DNA from 3 places in the Rhodopseudomonas sp. NSM genome. Region 1 is predicted to be linked to each of the others. Evidence: predicted binding sites of a transcription regulator. Region 1 holds the regulator's gene; each other region holds the start of a gene.

What was found. The regulator LexA, encoded in region 1, represses DNA repair genes until DNA is damaged. The targets are predictions, from matches to a motif close to TGTTCNNNNTGTGTTCNG.
Region 2: the regulator LexA is predicted to act here: its motif matches at 2,478-2,495, upstream of ACTZWT_RS16605 (helicase-related protein).
Region 3: the regulator LexA is predicted to act here: its motif matches at 1,586-1,603, upstream of radA (DNA repair protein RadA).

The regions. Positions count from the first base shown of each region.
Region 1 covers NZ_JBQTCH010000002.1:65,021-69,360, reverse strand. Annotated here, with positions in the region: gene arr (NAD(+)--rifampin ADP-ribosyltransferase) at 131-541, shown strand; gene ACTZWT_RS04535 (hypothetical protein) at 610-978, opposite strand; gene ACTZWT_RS04530 (molybdopterin molybdotransferase MoeA) at 1,207-2,418, shown strand; gene lexA (transcriptional repressor LexA) at 2,593-3,300, shown strand; gene ACTZWT_RS04520 (ComEC/Rec2 family competence protein) at 3,334-4,340, opposite strand, start outside.
Region 2 covers NZ_JBQTCH010000006.1:155,081-159,420, reverse strand. Annotated here, with positions in the region: gene ACTZWT_RS16620 (PAS domain S-box protein) at 1-433, opposite strand, end outside; gene rpmB (50S ribosomal protein L28) at 767-1,072, opposite strand; gene ACTZWT_RS16610 (DUF3108 domain-containing protein) at 1,377-2,261, shown strand; gene ACTZWT_RS16605 (helicase-related protein) at 2,571-4,340, shown strand, end outside.
Region 3 covers NZ_JBQTCH010000002.1:413,300-417,639, reverse strand. Annotated here, with positions in the region: gene radA (DNA repair protein RadA) at 97-1,548, opposite strand; gene ACTZWT_RS06220 (NifB/NifX family molybdenum-iron cluster-binding protein) at 1,753-2,145, shown strand; gene ACTZWT_RS06215 (hypothetical protein) at 2,372-2,626, shown strand; gene alr (alanine racemase) at 2,762-4,009, opposite strand; gene ACTZWT_RS06205 (replicative DNA helicase) at 4,060-4,340, opposite strand, start outside.

The sequences.
Region 1 (4,340 bases):
GGCTCGCCGGATAGCACCGTGATACCGGCGCCCGAATGCGAAGGAAGTCCGGGGCCGGCGCGTACAACCCGTGAGAGCGAACAGCGCGTGCCGCGGACCGGTACGGCCTCGTCAGCAGAGGAGCACAGCCATGTCAGCGACCGCCACCATGTTCGCGCGGCAGTACTTCCACGGGACCCGCGCGGCTCTGGACCCCGGAGACCTGATTGTCGTCGGATACCAGTCCAATTTCACCGACGCTGCGCTGTCCTGGGTGTATTTCGCCGGCACGCTCGACGCCGCGATCTGGGGAGCGGAGCTGGCGGCCGGCGACGGCGCACAGCGAATCTATGTCGTCGAGCCCACCGGCCCGATCGAGGACGATCCCAATCTGACCGACAAGAAGTTCCTGGGAAATCCGACGCTTTCGTATCGCTCGCAGCATCCGCTCCGCATCGTCGCCGAGGTGACGAAGTGGCAGGGCCACTCACCCGAACGCCTGCAGCAGATGAAGGATGGGTTGGCCCGGCTCAGTGCCGAGGGCGCTCGCATTCTCGACTGAAGCCATCGCGACGCGGCGCGTCCGAACCGCCTCGCGCCCGGCTTCAATCCGCCGATCGACCGGTGTGTCTACTGCGCCGGCGGCGTCCGGCAATCCATCGAATACACCAGCTCGCCCTTGGCGGTGCGGCCGATCGGCTGGCACGGCACATAGGCGCGGGCCGCAGCGGGTGCGGAAGCGGCTGACGGCGCCGCTGCAGCGGCAGGCGGGGCCGCTGGGGCCGTTTCCTGCGCGGCCGGAGCGACCGGCGGCGCGACGGGTGCGGCTGGCTGCGCGGCCGGCTCGGGCGCGCTTACGGGCGGCGGCGCGTAATCCGGATTGGCGGACGGCATCCAGCCTTTGCTCCAGTCGTGCCGGATCGCATAGGTCGTGCCGAACGCGATCACGCCGATGACGGCAACGATCCGCAGCAGCCATTTCGCAAAATTGTCGCCCATCTGCGCACTCCCAGCGGTCCGGCGGACAAGAACCTCGCCGCCCCTCCCGTCCTACCTCCCGGGGGCTTCTGCCGACAATTAGGATTTCGTTTGACGCTCGAGCCGCCCCTCCGCGGCGGGACCACCGGGACATCTTGCGCAAGGGTCGCGGGGCACCTAAAGCCGGATCATGACAAACCGCTTTTGCCCTCTCGTGCCGCCTCGATCCGCCCGCCCCGGAGTTGCCCGATGGCGCTGATGCCGGTTGCGGATGCGCTGGCCGCGGTGCTCGACGGCGCCGCCGGGCTGCCCGAGGAGATGGTCGCGCTCGACGACGCGCATGGCCGCGTGCTGGCGCGCAATCTGGCCGCGCTACGCACCCAGCCGCCGCAGCCGATGTCGGCGATGGACGGCTATGCGGTGCGCGCGGCCGATGTCGCGACCGCGCCGGCGCGGCTCACCGTAATCGGCGAGATCGCCGCCGGCCGGCCCGCGGAACAAGCCGTCGGTCCCGGCGAGGCATTGCGGATCTTCACCGGCGGCGTCATCCCCGACGGCGCCGACACCGTGGTGATCCAGGAAGACACCGTGCGCGACGGCGATCAGGTGACCATCACCGAGGCCGCCCGCCACGGCCGCCACATCCGCCCCGCCGGGATCGACTTCACCGAGGGCGAGGTGCTGCTGCGCGCGAGCCATCGGCTCAGCGACCGCGACCTCGCGCTCGCCGCCGGTATGAACCACCCCATGCTGCCGGTGCATCGCCGGCCGCGCGTGGCCATGCTCGCCACCGGCGATGAGCTGGTGATGCCGGGAGCGGCACTCGGCCCCGGCCAGATCGTCTATTCCAACGGCTACGCGCTGCGGGCGCTGGCGTGCAGCGAAGGCGCCGAGGTGATCGACCTCGGCATTGCCGCCGACACCGTCGAGGCGACCCGCGCGGCGATCACGCGCGCGCGCGACCTCGGCGCCGATGTTCTGGTGACGACCGGCGGCGCGTCGGCCGGCGATCATGATCTGGTCAAGTCGTCGCTTGAGGCCGAAGGCACCTCGATCGCGTTCTGGAAGATCGCGATGCGGCCGGGCAAGCCGATGATGCACGGCCGGCTCGGCCCGATGCGGGTGATCGGCCTGCCCGGCAATCCGGTGTCGTCCTATGTCTGCGCATTCCTGTTCATGGTGCCACTGATCCGGGTGCTGTCGGGGCGGGGCGAATCGATGCACCGCCGCCTCCCCGCCGTGCTCGGCGCCGACCTCACCGCCAACGACCAGCGCGAAGACTATCTGCGCGCCCACCTGGCGCTGCGCGACGACGGGCAATGGCTGGCGACGCCGGTCGACCGCCAGGATTCGTCGCTGCTGGCGCGGCTGTCCGCGGCACAGGCGCTGATCGTCCGCCCGCCCTTCGCGGCGGCGGCCGCGACGGGATCGAGCTGTCACATCCTTAAGCTTCCGGAATAGCGATCCGCAAATTTGTTGACCTGAAATTAAGAGGTTGCGGAACACATACTGAACATATAGTGTCCGTTCATGATTTGTTTCGAGTAGTTGCGCCTCGCCTGTTCATATTCAGGGCGCGATGAACGGACCGCACGACGACACGGCGATCGTCGCCAGATCTGGGGAATGGTCGATATGCTGACGCGCAAACAATTCGAGCTGCTGAAATTCATCAACGAGCGGCTGAAGGAAGCCGGTGTTCCCCCCTCGTTCGACGAGATGAAGGACGCGCTCGACCTGCGCTCCAAATCGGGAATTCACCGCCTGATCACGGCGCTGGAGGAACGCGGTTTCATCCGCCGCCTGCCGAACCGCGCCCGCGCCATCGAGGTGATCAAGCTGCCTGATCTCGGCGGCAATAGCGGCGGCGGCCGCCGCGGCTTCACCCCCAGCGTGATCGAAGGCAATCTCGGCAAGGTTCGACCGCCGAGCGCGCAGCACGCCGACGACGATTCCGATCGCAACGTCGCGGTTCCGGTGATGGGCAGGATCGCAGCCGGCACGCCGATCGAGGCGCTGCAGACCCGCAGTCACACCATCAGCGTGCCGCCGGACATGCTCGGCTCCGGCGAGCATTACGCGCTTGAAGTGCGCGGCGATTCGATGATGGATGCCGGCATCCTCGACGGCGACATGGCGCTGATCCAGCGCAACGAGAGCGCCGACACCGGCGACATCGTGGTGGCGCTGATCGACGAGGAAGAAGCGACGCTGAAGCGCTTCCGCCGCCGCGGCGCATCGATCGCGCTGGAACCGGCCAATTCGGCCTACGAGGTCCGCATCCTGCCGCCGAACCGCGTACGGATTCAGGGCAAGCTGATCGGGCTGTACCGCAAGTACTGAGCTAAACGCCCCGCGCGGAGATGGGTCGCGGGCTCAGTCCTCGTCGTGCTGATCAGGTGCCGCCGAAGTGGCGTCGACCGGGGCGGAGCGCGGCACTGTCCGCTGCATCGGGGCGTTTCCGAGGCCCCCCTCCGGCGCGTCGGCGGGCGCCGGGGACCACGGCCGGTCGAGCCCTTTCGGCCGCACCGCGACGGTCACGAATCCGCCGTCCCCGCCCTCGTTTCGTCGCAACGCCAGAGCGCCGCTGCGCGCGAGCATATCGGCGCTGATCAGACGCGCCGCGCAATCGGGCGGCGGCTGCGCCAGCGCGATCACCAACGTCGCCCGCGCGCAATCGTCGGCCACACCATCGGCCCGGAACGACAGCGCCACCAGCCCGCCATCGGCCAGCGCGCCGACGCAGCCGTCGGCGTCGCACGAAACGCCGTCACGCAATGACGCTGAGTCGGCCGCGCGCGGATCCGCATCGGCCGCGAGCCACTGCCGGATCCTGAAATTGTCGCCACCGCTCTGCATCACCCGCAGCCTTCCATCGGGCCCGCGCAGCGCGACCTGCCTTCCGTCGCCGGCGATCAGAATCTCGGGCTGCGGCGTCAGCAGCGCCCAGCCGGTCGAAAGCGTCAGCAGCGCCAGCCCGCCATGGCGCAGCGGCGTGCGCAGCAGGCCGAGCAGGACGATGCCGAGCGACGCGAGTAACAACGGCCCGCTCCCGAACGCCGGGATCCTGCCGATCGCGCCCGGCAGCGCCGCGACCCACAGCGACACCACGATCATCCAGTCGATGCCGATCTCCATGATCCGCCAGAACACCCCGTCGAGTCCGAACGGCATCGCGGCGAGGCCGAGCAGGCCTGCGGGCATCACCATCGCCGACACCACCGGCATCGCCAGCAGATTGGCGATCACCCCATAAGGCGTGACGCGATGGAAGTGATAGGCCGCATAGGGCATGGTCGCGAGCCCCGCGACCAGCGACGCCAGCGCCAGCATCGCGATCTCGCGCCCGCCCCACAGCGCCGCGCGCGCGGTCGCCGAACTGT
Region 2 (4,340 bases), on a different contig from region 1:
CAGCAGGCACCGCGCGAATCGCGCCGTTCGGTCCCAGCCGGTCGACCCGCACCAGCTCACGGCCGCCGTCATCGGTCCCGAGGATGCGCAGGATGTCGCAATTCGGCTTTCCGACCAGTTCTGCCGCGAAGCGATCCTCGATCCGTCGGCGCCAGTCCGATGGCGCCTCGCCGGAGCCGTCGCTGGTGCGGCCGCGATTGGCGAGCAAGTCGCGGAGGGCGGCAGAGGCCTGCGCACTGACGGCGTCCGCGCGCGTGCCGCGCAGATACGCATCCATCAGCAGCGCATGGAGCTGCGAGCGCGTCTGCAACTGCAGCAATGCGCGCGGCATGACCATCTCGACGATGCTGCGGTAGTTCAAGAAGCCCAGAACCGCCGTGGTCACCAGGACCAGCGCCACCATCGCCAGCGTCAAGCGGGTCGAGAGCTTCATCGCGACCTCTGCGATGCGGGGTCATCGCCGGCGCCGTCAAACCAGATCGGGCGCGGCCTCTGGGACATGATACGCGGTCTGACCGCTGGCGTAACAGCTTGTGCGGGTGTGCGGCTGATACGTCACCTCGGTAAACTACGTGATTCGTCGAAGGATCGACCCCGGGCGATTCACGGCGAAGCCGGACCAAGACGGAATAAGCAGATGGGTCGGCGGCCATCAGCCCGCCGCGCCCCCCGCCGCGACGACATGCGGACGTGCACGCATGCGAAAACAGCCGGGTCTTTTGAACCCGGCCGTCCGGAGATTTCGGAATGCTGAAACAGCGGCCGATCAGCTCGCGGCTGCAGCCGGCTCGCTCTGCTTCTTCTTGGCGATCGCGCGCTTCAGCTCGGCCGCCTTCGGCGAGAGCTCGGCGATGCTGGCCTTGAGCAGGAAGGCATCGAGGCCGCCGCGATGGTCGACGCTCTTCAGCGCATTGGTCGACACCCGCAGCCGCACCGGACGGCCGAGCGCATCCGACAGGAAGGTGACGTTGACCAGATTGGGCAGAAAGCGCCGCTTGGTCTTGATATTCGAGTGGCTGACCTTGTGGCCGGTCTGGACACCCTTGGCGGTCAGTTCGCAGCGCCGGGACATGGCGAAAATCCTCTGTCATCCCCGCCAGCCCACGGGCAGGCGCGGGGGGTCTATCGACGTCCATTTCAGGAACCGCGGACGTATAGGCGGACGCGGCTCCAGCGTCAAGCAGGCGGCAGCGCTGCGGCCCATTTTGGCGGTCGGATGGAACCGCCAAACGCTCTTCCCGGCATTGATTTGCCAAGCCTGGTAACGATCTACAACCATATAAACGACGCATTCGGTTCCGAAACGTTTGGTTCGGATCGGTCGCGGATTTATCAGATCGGTTGAACGGCGCGCGCCGCAGGCAGGACCACCCTTCGTGAACATTCGCGTCAGCTTCGCAGCCCGTCGGACCGCCATCACTTCGCTGCTGCGGTCCGGCCCGCTTGCTGGTCTGCTGGCGGTCGGGCTGGGCGTGATCGCGCAGCCGGCCCCCGCCGTGGCGCAGGGCAAACTCGACGCCCGTTATGAAGCCACGCTCGCCGGCATCGAGGTCGGCAAGGGCGCCTGGGTCATCGAGATCACCGACGATGGCTATGCCGCCGCCGCCAATGGCGCGACGTCGGGCGTGATGCAGGCGTTTTCGCGCGGCAACGGCAGTGGCGAAGCGCAGGGGCGCATCGTCAACGGCCAGTTCGTGCCGATGAATTACAAGGCGACCACCACCAGCGCCAAGAAGACCGAGACCATCCGGATCACGCTGGCAAACGGCAACGTCAAGGACTCCTCGATCGAGCCGGAGCAGCCCCCGGATGCCGATCGCATTCCGGTCACCGACGCGCATCGCCGCGGCGTGGTCGATCCGATGACCGGCTCCTTTCTCCGCGTGCCCGGCACGGGCGATCTGATGAGTCCGGATTCGTGCCGGCTCTCGACGCCGATCTTCGACGGCCGGATGCGCTACGATCTGCGGCTGGAATACAAGCGCACCGAAATGGTGAAGGCCGAGAAGGGCTATCAGGGGGCCGTGCTGGTCTGCGGGATCTACTTCACGCCCGTGTCCGGCTACATCCCGGATCGCGCAGCGATCAAATATCTGACCGGGCAGCGCAACATGGAAGTCTGGCTGGCGCCGATCGCGGGGACGCGGGTGCTGGTGCCGTTCCGCCTGAAGATTCCGACCCCGCTCGGCAATGCGGTGCTGCAGGCGACCCAGTTCGTCACCACCGCGACCCCGCCGAAATCCGCCTCGCGGACCCAATAGTGCCTCCGGCGGCTGTGGCGCGGTCGAGCGACTCCCGAGTCGAATCCTGTTGACTCGCCGCGGAATCACGGAACGCATGACAGCGGGGAATATGACCCTCGATCGGTACGTTGATCTTCCGGATTGCCCCTGATCTTGTGGCGGAGGTCCAGCCCAACGCGAGATGTTGCGACAGAACGTTGTCCAACCCGGCGAGTCTGCGATTCGGCCGCGTTTCGTTCCGGACTCGTTCCACACCTTAACCAGCGTGCGCCGCGGCGTCGCAATGTGACACACAACTGACCGCGGCGACGCAGAAATCCAGCCAATATGCCTCATTCGTTCTCCGCGCCGTTTACCAATGCGCCGTCTACCAATGATCGCGCGCCCGGCGCCGGCGTCACCGCGGTGCTCGGCCCGACCAATACCGGCAAGACGCATCTGGCGATCGAGCGGATGGTGGCGCATCCGTCGGGGTTGATCGGTCTGCCGCTGCGGCTGCTGGCGCGCGAGGTCTACAACAAGATCGTCGACCGGGTCGGCGCCGACGCGGTGGCGCTGGTCACCGGCGAGGAGAAGATCAAGCCGCCGAAGGCGCGGTTCTGGGTGTCGACCGTCGAGGCGATGCCGCGCGATCTCGACGTCTCGTTTCTCGCGGTGGACGAGGTGCAGATCGCCGCCGATCTGGAGCGCGGCCACGTCTTCACCGACCGCCTGCTGCGCCGGCGCGGCCGCGACGAGACGCTGCTGCTCGGCGCCGCGACGATGCGGCCGATCATCGAGCGGCTGCTGCCGGGCGCCAGCATCGTCACGCGGCCGCGGCTGTCGCAGCTCGAATTCGCCGGCGACCGCAAGCTGACGCGGCAGCCGCGGCGCACCGCGATCGTGGCGTTCTCGGCCGACGAGGTCTACGCCATCGCCGAGCTGATCAAGCGCCAGCACGGCGGCGCCGCGGTGGTGCTGGGGTCGCTGTCGCCGCGCACCCGCAACGCCCAGGTGGCGATGTTTCAGTCCGGCGACGTCGATTATCTGGTCGCCACCGACGCGATCGGGATGGGGCTCAATCTCGACGTCGACCACGTCGCCTTCGCGTCCGACCGCAAGTTCGACGGCTATCAGTTTCGCCGGCTCAACCCGTCGGAATTCGCCCAGATCGCCGGCCGCGCCGGCCGTGCCACCCGCGACGGCACCTTCGGCACCACCGGGCGCTGCGCGCCGTTCGAGCCCGAACTCGTCAACGCCTTGCAGAATCATGCCTTTGATCCGGTGAAGACGCTGCAATGGCGGAATTCGGCGCTGGATTTCGCCTCGGTCGCGGCGCTGCAGGTGTCGCTGGCCGAGACGCCGCGGCACGATGCGCTGACGCGCGCGCCGGTCGCCGAGGACGTCCGGGTGCTCGACCACGCCGCCCGGGACGCCGAGGTGCGCGAGATGGCGCATGGCGCGGCCGCCGTGGAGCGGCTATGGGACGTCTGTCAGGTCCCGGACTATCGCAAGATCGCACCGGCGGCCCATGCCGAACTGGTGACGACGCTGTATCGGTTCTTGATGCAGAAGGGCCGGATTCCGGATGACTGGTTCGCCGCGCAGGTCGAGCAGGCCGACCGGATCGACGGCGGCATCGACACATTGTCGGCACGGATCGCGCAGATCCGGACATGGACTTTCGTCGCCAACCGTGCCGACTGGCTGGCTGATCCTGAACACTGGCAAGGCATTTCGCGCGACATCGAAAATAAATTGTCGGATGCGTTGCACGAACGCCTCACGGAGCGTTTCGTAGATCGTCGGACCAGTGTATTGATGCGCCGCCTGCGGGAAAACACGATGTTGAATACGGAAATTGGGAAGACCGGCGAGGTGATCGTCGAAGGGCATGTGATCGGCCGTCTCGACGGCTTCACATTCGCGCCCGACGCCGCCGAAGCTGGATCCGACGCGAAGGCCTTGCAGGCGACAGCGCAGAAGGCTCTGGCCGGCGAGATCGAACAGCGCGCCGAGAAGCTCGCCGGCGCGCCCGACGAGCAGTTCGTGCTGACCTCGGACGGCACCATTCGCTGGACCGGCGACGCGGTGGCGCGGCTGGTCGGCGCCGACGAC
Region 3 (4,340 bases), 350 kb from region 1:
CCACAGCAATGTTCCGCTGGGTTAAAGGTTGGTGGCTGCTACTGCCGCAAAGCGCGCGCGTTGTATAGCGGCGCCGTCCGTAAAGGTCACGCCGGTTCAGCCCTCCTGCCGCCGGAATCGCGCCGGTGTGGCATTTTTCTCCGACGAACTACTGTCGCGCCCTGCGGGGCGCGGCGTTCCGCGTGCCGCGATATCGGCGACCAGGCTGGTGAGCCCGCCGACCGTCTGCAGCGCCATCCCGGCGTCGGATGGCGCATCGCCCCGGGCGGTCTCGGGCAGGATCGCGCGGGCGAAACCGAGCTTGGCGGCTTCCTTCAGCCTGGCGGCGGTCTGCGCCACCGGCCGCACCGCGCCGGAAAGCGAGATCTCGCCGAAATACACCGCGTCGGTCGGCAGCGGCGAATTCGCCAGCGACGACACCAGCGCTGCGGCGGCGGCAAGATCGGCCGCGGGCTCGTTGATCCGCAGCCCGCCGGCGACGTTGAAATACACATCGTAGCCCGACAGCTTGACGCCGCAATGCGCCTCGAGCACCGCCAGCACCATCGACAGTCGCGCCGAATCCCAGCCCACCACCGCGCGGCGCGGCGTGCCGAGCGTGGTCGGCGCCACCAGCGCCTGCAGTTCGACCAGCACCGGGCGGGTGCCTTCGATGCCGGCGAACACCGCAGTGCCCGGCGAGCCGAGATCGCGCTCGGACAGGAACAGCTCCGACGGATTGGCGACCTCGCGCAGGCCCAGCCCGGTCATCTCGAACACGCCGATCTCGTCGGTCGGCCCGAAGCGGTTCTTCACCGCGCGCAGGATGCGGAACTGCTGCGAGCCTTCGCCCTCGAACGACAGCACCGCGTCGACCATGTGTTCGACGACGCGGGGACCGGCGATCTGGCCGTCCTTGGTGACGTGGCCGACCAGGATGATCGCCGCGCCGGACTTTTTCGCAAAGCGGATCAGCGCCTGCGCCGAGGCGCGCACCTGCGTCACCGTGCCGGGCGCCGACTCCACCGTGTCGGTCCACATCGTCTGAATCGAATCGATCACGATCAGCCGCGGCGTCGCGCCTTCAGAAAGGGTTGCGATGATGTCTTCGACCGAAGTCTCGGCCGCAAGTTCGACCGGCGCGGACGCGAGGCCGAGCCGCTCGGCGCGCAGCCGCACCTGCGCCACGGCTTCTTCGCCGGAGATGTACACCGCGCGATGGCCGCTGCGCGCCATCAGGCTGGTGGCTTGCGTCAGCAGCGTCGATTTGCCGATGCCGGGGTCGCCGCCGACCAGCAGCACCGAGCCGCGGACGAAGCCGCCGCCGGTGACGCGGTCGAGTTCGGCCATGCCGGAGGGCAGGCGGGGCGCGTCGACGCTCTTGCCGGCGAGCGATTCCAGCTTGAACGGCCGCCCGCGCCGCTTGGCGCGAATGCTGACCGGGACGGCGCTGTCGCCGGCTTCCTCGACCAACGTATTCCACTCGCCGCAGGACTCGCACTTGCCCTGCCAGCGATTATAGGTCGCGCCGCAGTTCTGGCAGACGAAGGAGGGCGAGGCTTTGGCCATTGTTCATGCAGTCGCGACGTGAGCGTGTCGACATTTTTGTTCATATTTTGTTCTTGGCGTCAACCTCGGAGGCGAGGTTGCGATAGCAGTCGGTGTGCGGCGACGTCGAGGCAGCAATTGATGAGGAAGATTTGGATCAACGCCGTTGCCTGGAAGGCGCGGCATTCTGGCTTCCGATTCTGAGCACAGAGCGGAAGAGCCAACATGAAGATCGCCATCCCCACGACCGACTGGGTCACCGTCAGCGGCCACGCCGGGCAGGCGCGGCAATGGCTGTTGTTCGATCTGGCCGGGCATCGCGGCGACGCGCCGCTGCCGGCGCCGTCCCGGGTCGAACTGACCAAGGAGCAGCTTCCGCACTACTTCAAGGACGACGGTCCGCATCCGCTCGACGGCGTCGAACTGATCGTCGCCGGGAGCGCCGGCGACGGCTTCGTCCGCCACATGAAGAAGCGCGGCGCCGACGTGCTGCTCACCGGCGAGACCGATCCGGCCACCGCGATCGACCTCGTCATCAAGGGCGAGACGCTGCCCTACCAGCGCTTCGACATCACCACTACTTTGTGCCGGCTGCGGGATCTGTTCTCGCGGCATTGAATCGCCGCCTCTCGTCATGGCCGGGCTCGTCCCGGCCATCCACGCCTTAACTTCCGGCGTCTGCTGCAAGACGTGGATGCCCGGCACGAGGCCGGGCATGACGCGTTGGCGGTGGTGCCCGATGTGATAGGTCGCATCTTCGGCCGACACCCAGGATGACGAGCAGTGCCTGCGGAAGGCCGTGCCGCTTCAACCACGCGATGAATTGCTCTAGCATGGCGCGGCGATGCCAGACGACGACCGCAACGCCTACGAGCGACGCAAATGGCGGCAGGTGGCCGGGCATTTTGCGATGGGTGCTGTGTTCGGCGCAGGATTCGCGGTGATCCTGCTGCTCGGCAATTATTTCGGCCTCGCCAAAGTCATCGACACCAGCGAGGCGCCGATGCTGATCCGCGCGGTGCTGGTCGTCGGCATCGCCGGCTCGTTCGCGTTTCTCGCGGCGATCACCGGCTTCCTGTTTCTGGTGCACGAAGACTGAGCCGGCTGGCCGATCAGGTGAGAGGCTCCGTCATTGCGAGCGCAGCGAAGCAATCCAGAGACGCGGTGCACTGCGCCTCTGGATTGCTTCGTCGCTGCGCTCCTCGCAATGACGCTGAGAGTTCGTGCGTGGGACTCAGTCCGTCGTGGCGGTGAGCGCGCCGTCGCCCTCGGCCGGCTTCTCGTCCGGCTTGGCGTCGCCGCCCTTATAGATCCGCGCGTAGCGGCGGCCGAGGCTGGTCAGCACTTCGTAACCGATGGTGCCGAAATGATGCCCGAGTTCGTCGACGGTGATGCCGTCGCCGATCAGCGTCGCCATCTGGCCGCGGCGGGCGGCGTTGGCGGGCAGGTCGGTGACGTCGACCGCGATCAGGTCCATCGAGATCCGACCGGCGATCGGGCAGCGCTGGCCGGCGATGATCACGTCGGCGCCGCGGGTGCCGTCGTTCGAGCCGGCAGCGCGGAAGTAACCGTCGGCATAGCCGGCCGACAGCACCGCGATCTTCGTCGGCCGCCGCGCCGTCCAGGTGCCGCCATAGCCGACGCTGTCGCCGCGCTCGACGCCGCGGACCTGCAGGATGCGCGCCTTGAGATCGACCACCGGCAGCATCGGATTGTCGGCCTCCGGCGTCGGGTTGATGCCGTAGAGCGCGGCACCGGGGCGCACCATGTCGAAGGCGAATTGCGGGCCGAGGAAGATGCCGGAGGAGGCCGACAGCGACGCCGGCACGCCGGCGAACAGGCTGGCAATCTCGCGAAACGCCGTGACCTGCCGGGCGTTCATCGGATGGTTGAGGGCTTCGGCGGCGGCGAGGTGACTGATCACCAGCGTGACGCCGTGATCGCCCGTGGCGATCCGCGGCACGATGCCCTGCGCCTCCGAGATCGTCAGGCCGAGCCGGTTCATGCCGGTGTCGATATGGATCGCCGCGCCGCCGTTCCAGTGCGTGCGGCGGCAGTACACGTCCCATTCGGCGAGTTCGTAGAGATCGCCGATCACCGGTCGGCAGTTCAGCCTGGCGAATTCGTCGCCGGTGCTCTGGAAGAAGCCGTCGAGAACGTAGATCGCCGCGTCCGGCGCAATCGCGCGGGCGGCGCCGGCCTCGGCGAGGGTGGCGACGAAGAAGGTCTTGCAACCCGCCGCGGCGAGGGCCTTCGTGACCGGGCCGATGCCGCAGCCATAGGCGTCACCCTTGACCACGGCGGCGGCTTCGGCCGGCACCGCGGTCTTCTCGAGCTTGCGCCAGTTGGCGACGATCGCGTCGAGGTCGATGGTGAGGATGCCGGGCGCCGTGGCGGTTGCTGCAGCCAGCGCCGCCGCTTGGCCGGCTTCAGGTGTCAACAGGCTGGCGACGGTCGCGTTGGGATCAGGAAGAATGTTCATGCCGCACGATAATCTCTGCCCGAATTCCGTTCAACGGCGGTTGCTGGGCCTCAGATCCGCTCCGGCAGATGACCTTCGCTGACGAGGTCGCTGAAGCGGGTGAATTGGCCTTCGAACTGCAGGTCCACCGTGCCGGTCGGACCATGGCGCTGCTTGGCGATGATGACTTCGGCCTTGCCGTGAACGAGGTCCATATCCGTCGTCCACTTCTCGTGCTCGGGCGTGCCGGGGCGCGGCTCCTTGTTCTGCAGGTAGTACTCTTCGCGGAACACGAACATCACGACGTCGGCGTCCTGCTCGATCGAGCCCGATTCACGCAGGTCGGAGAGCT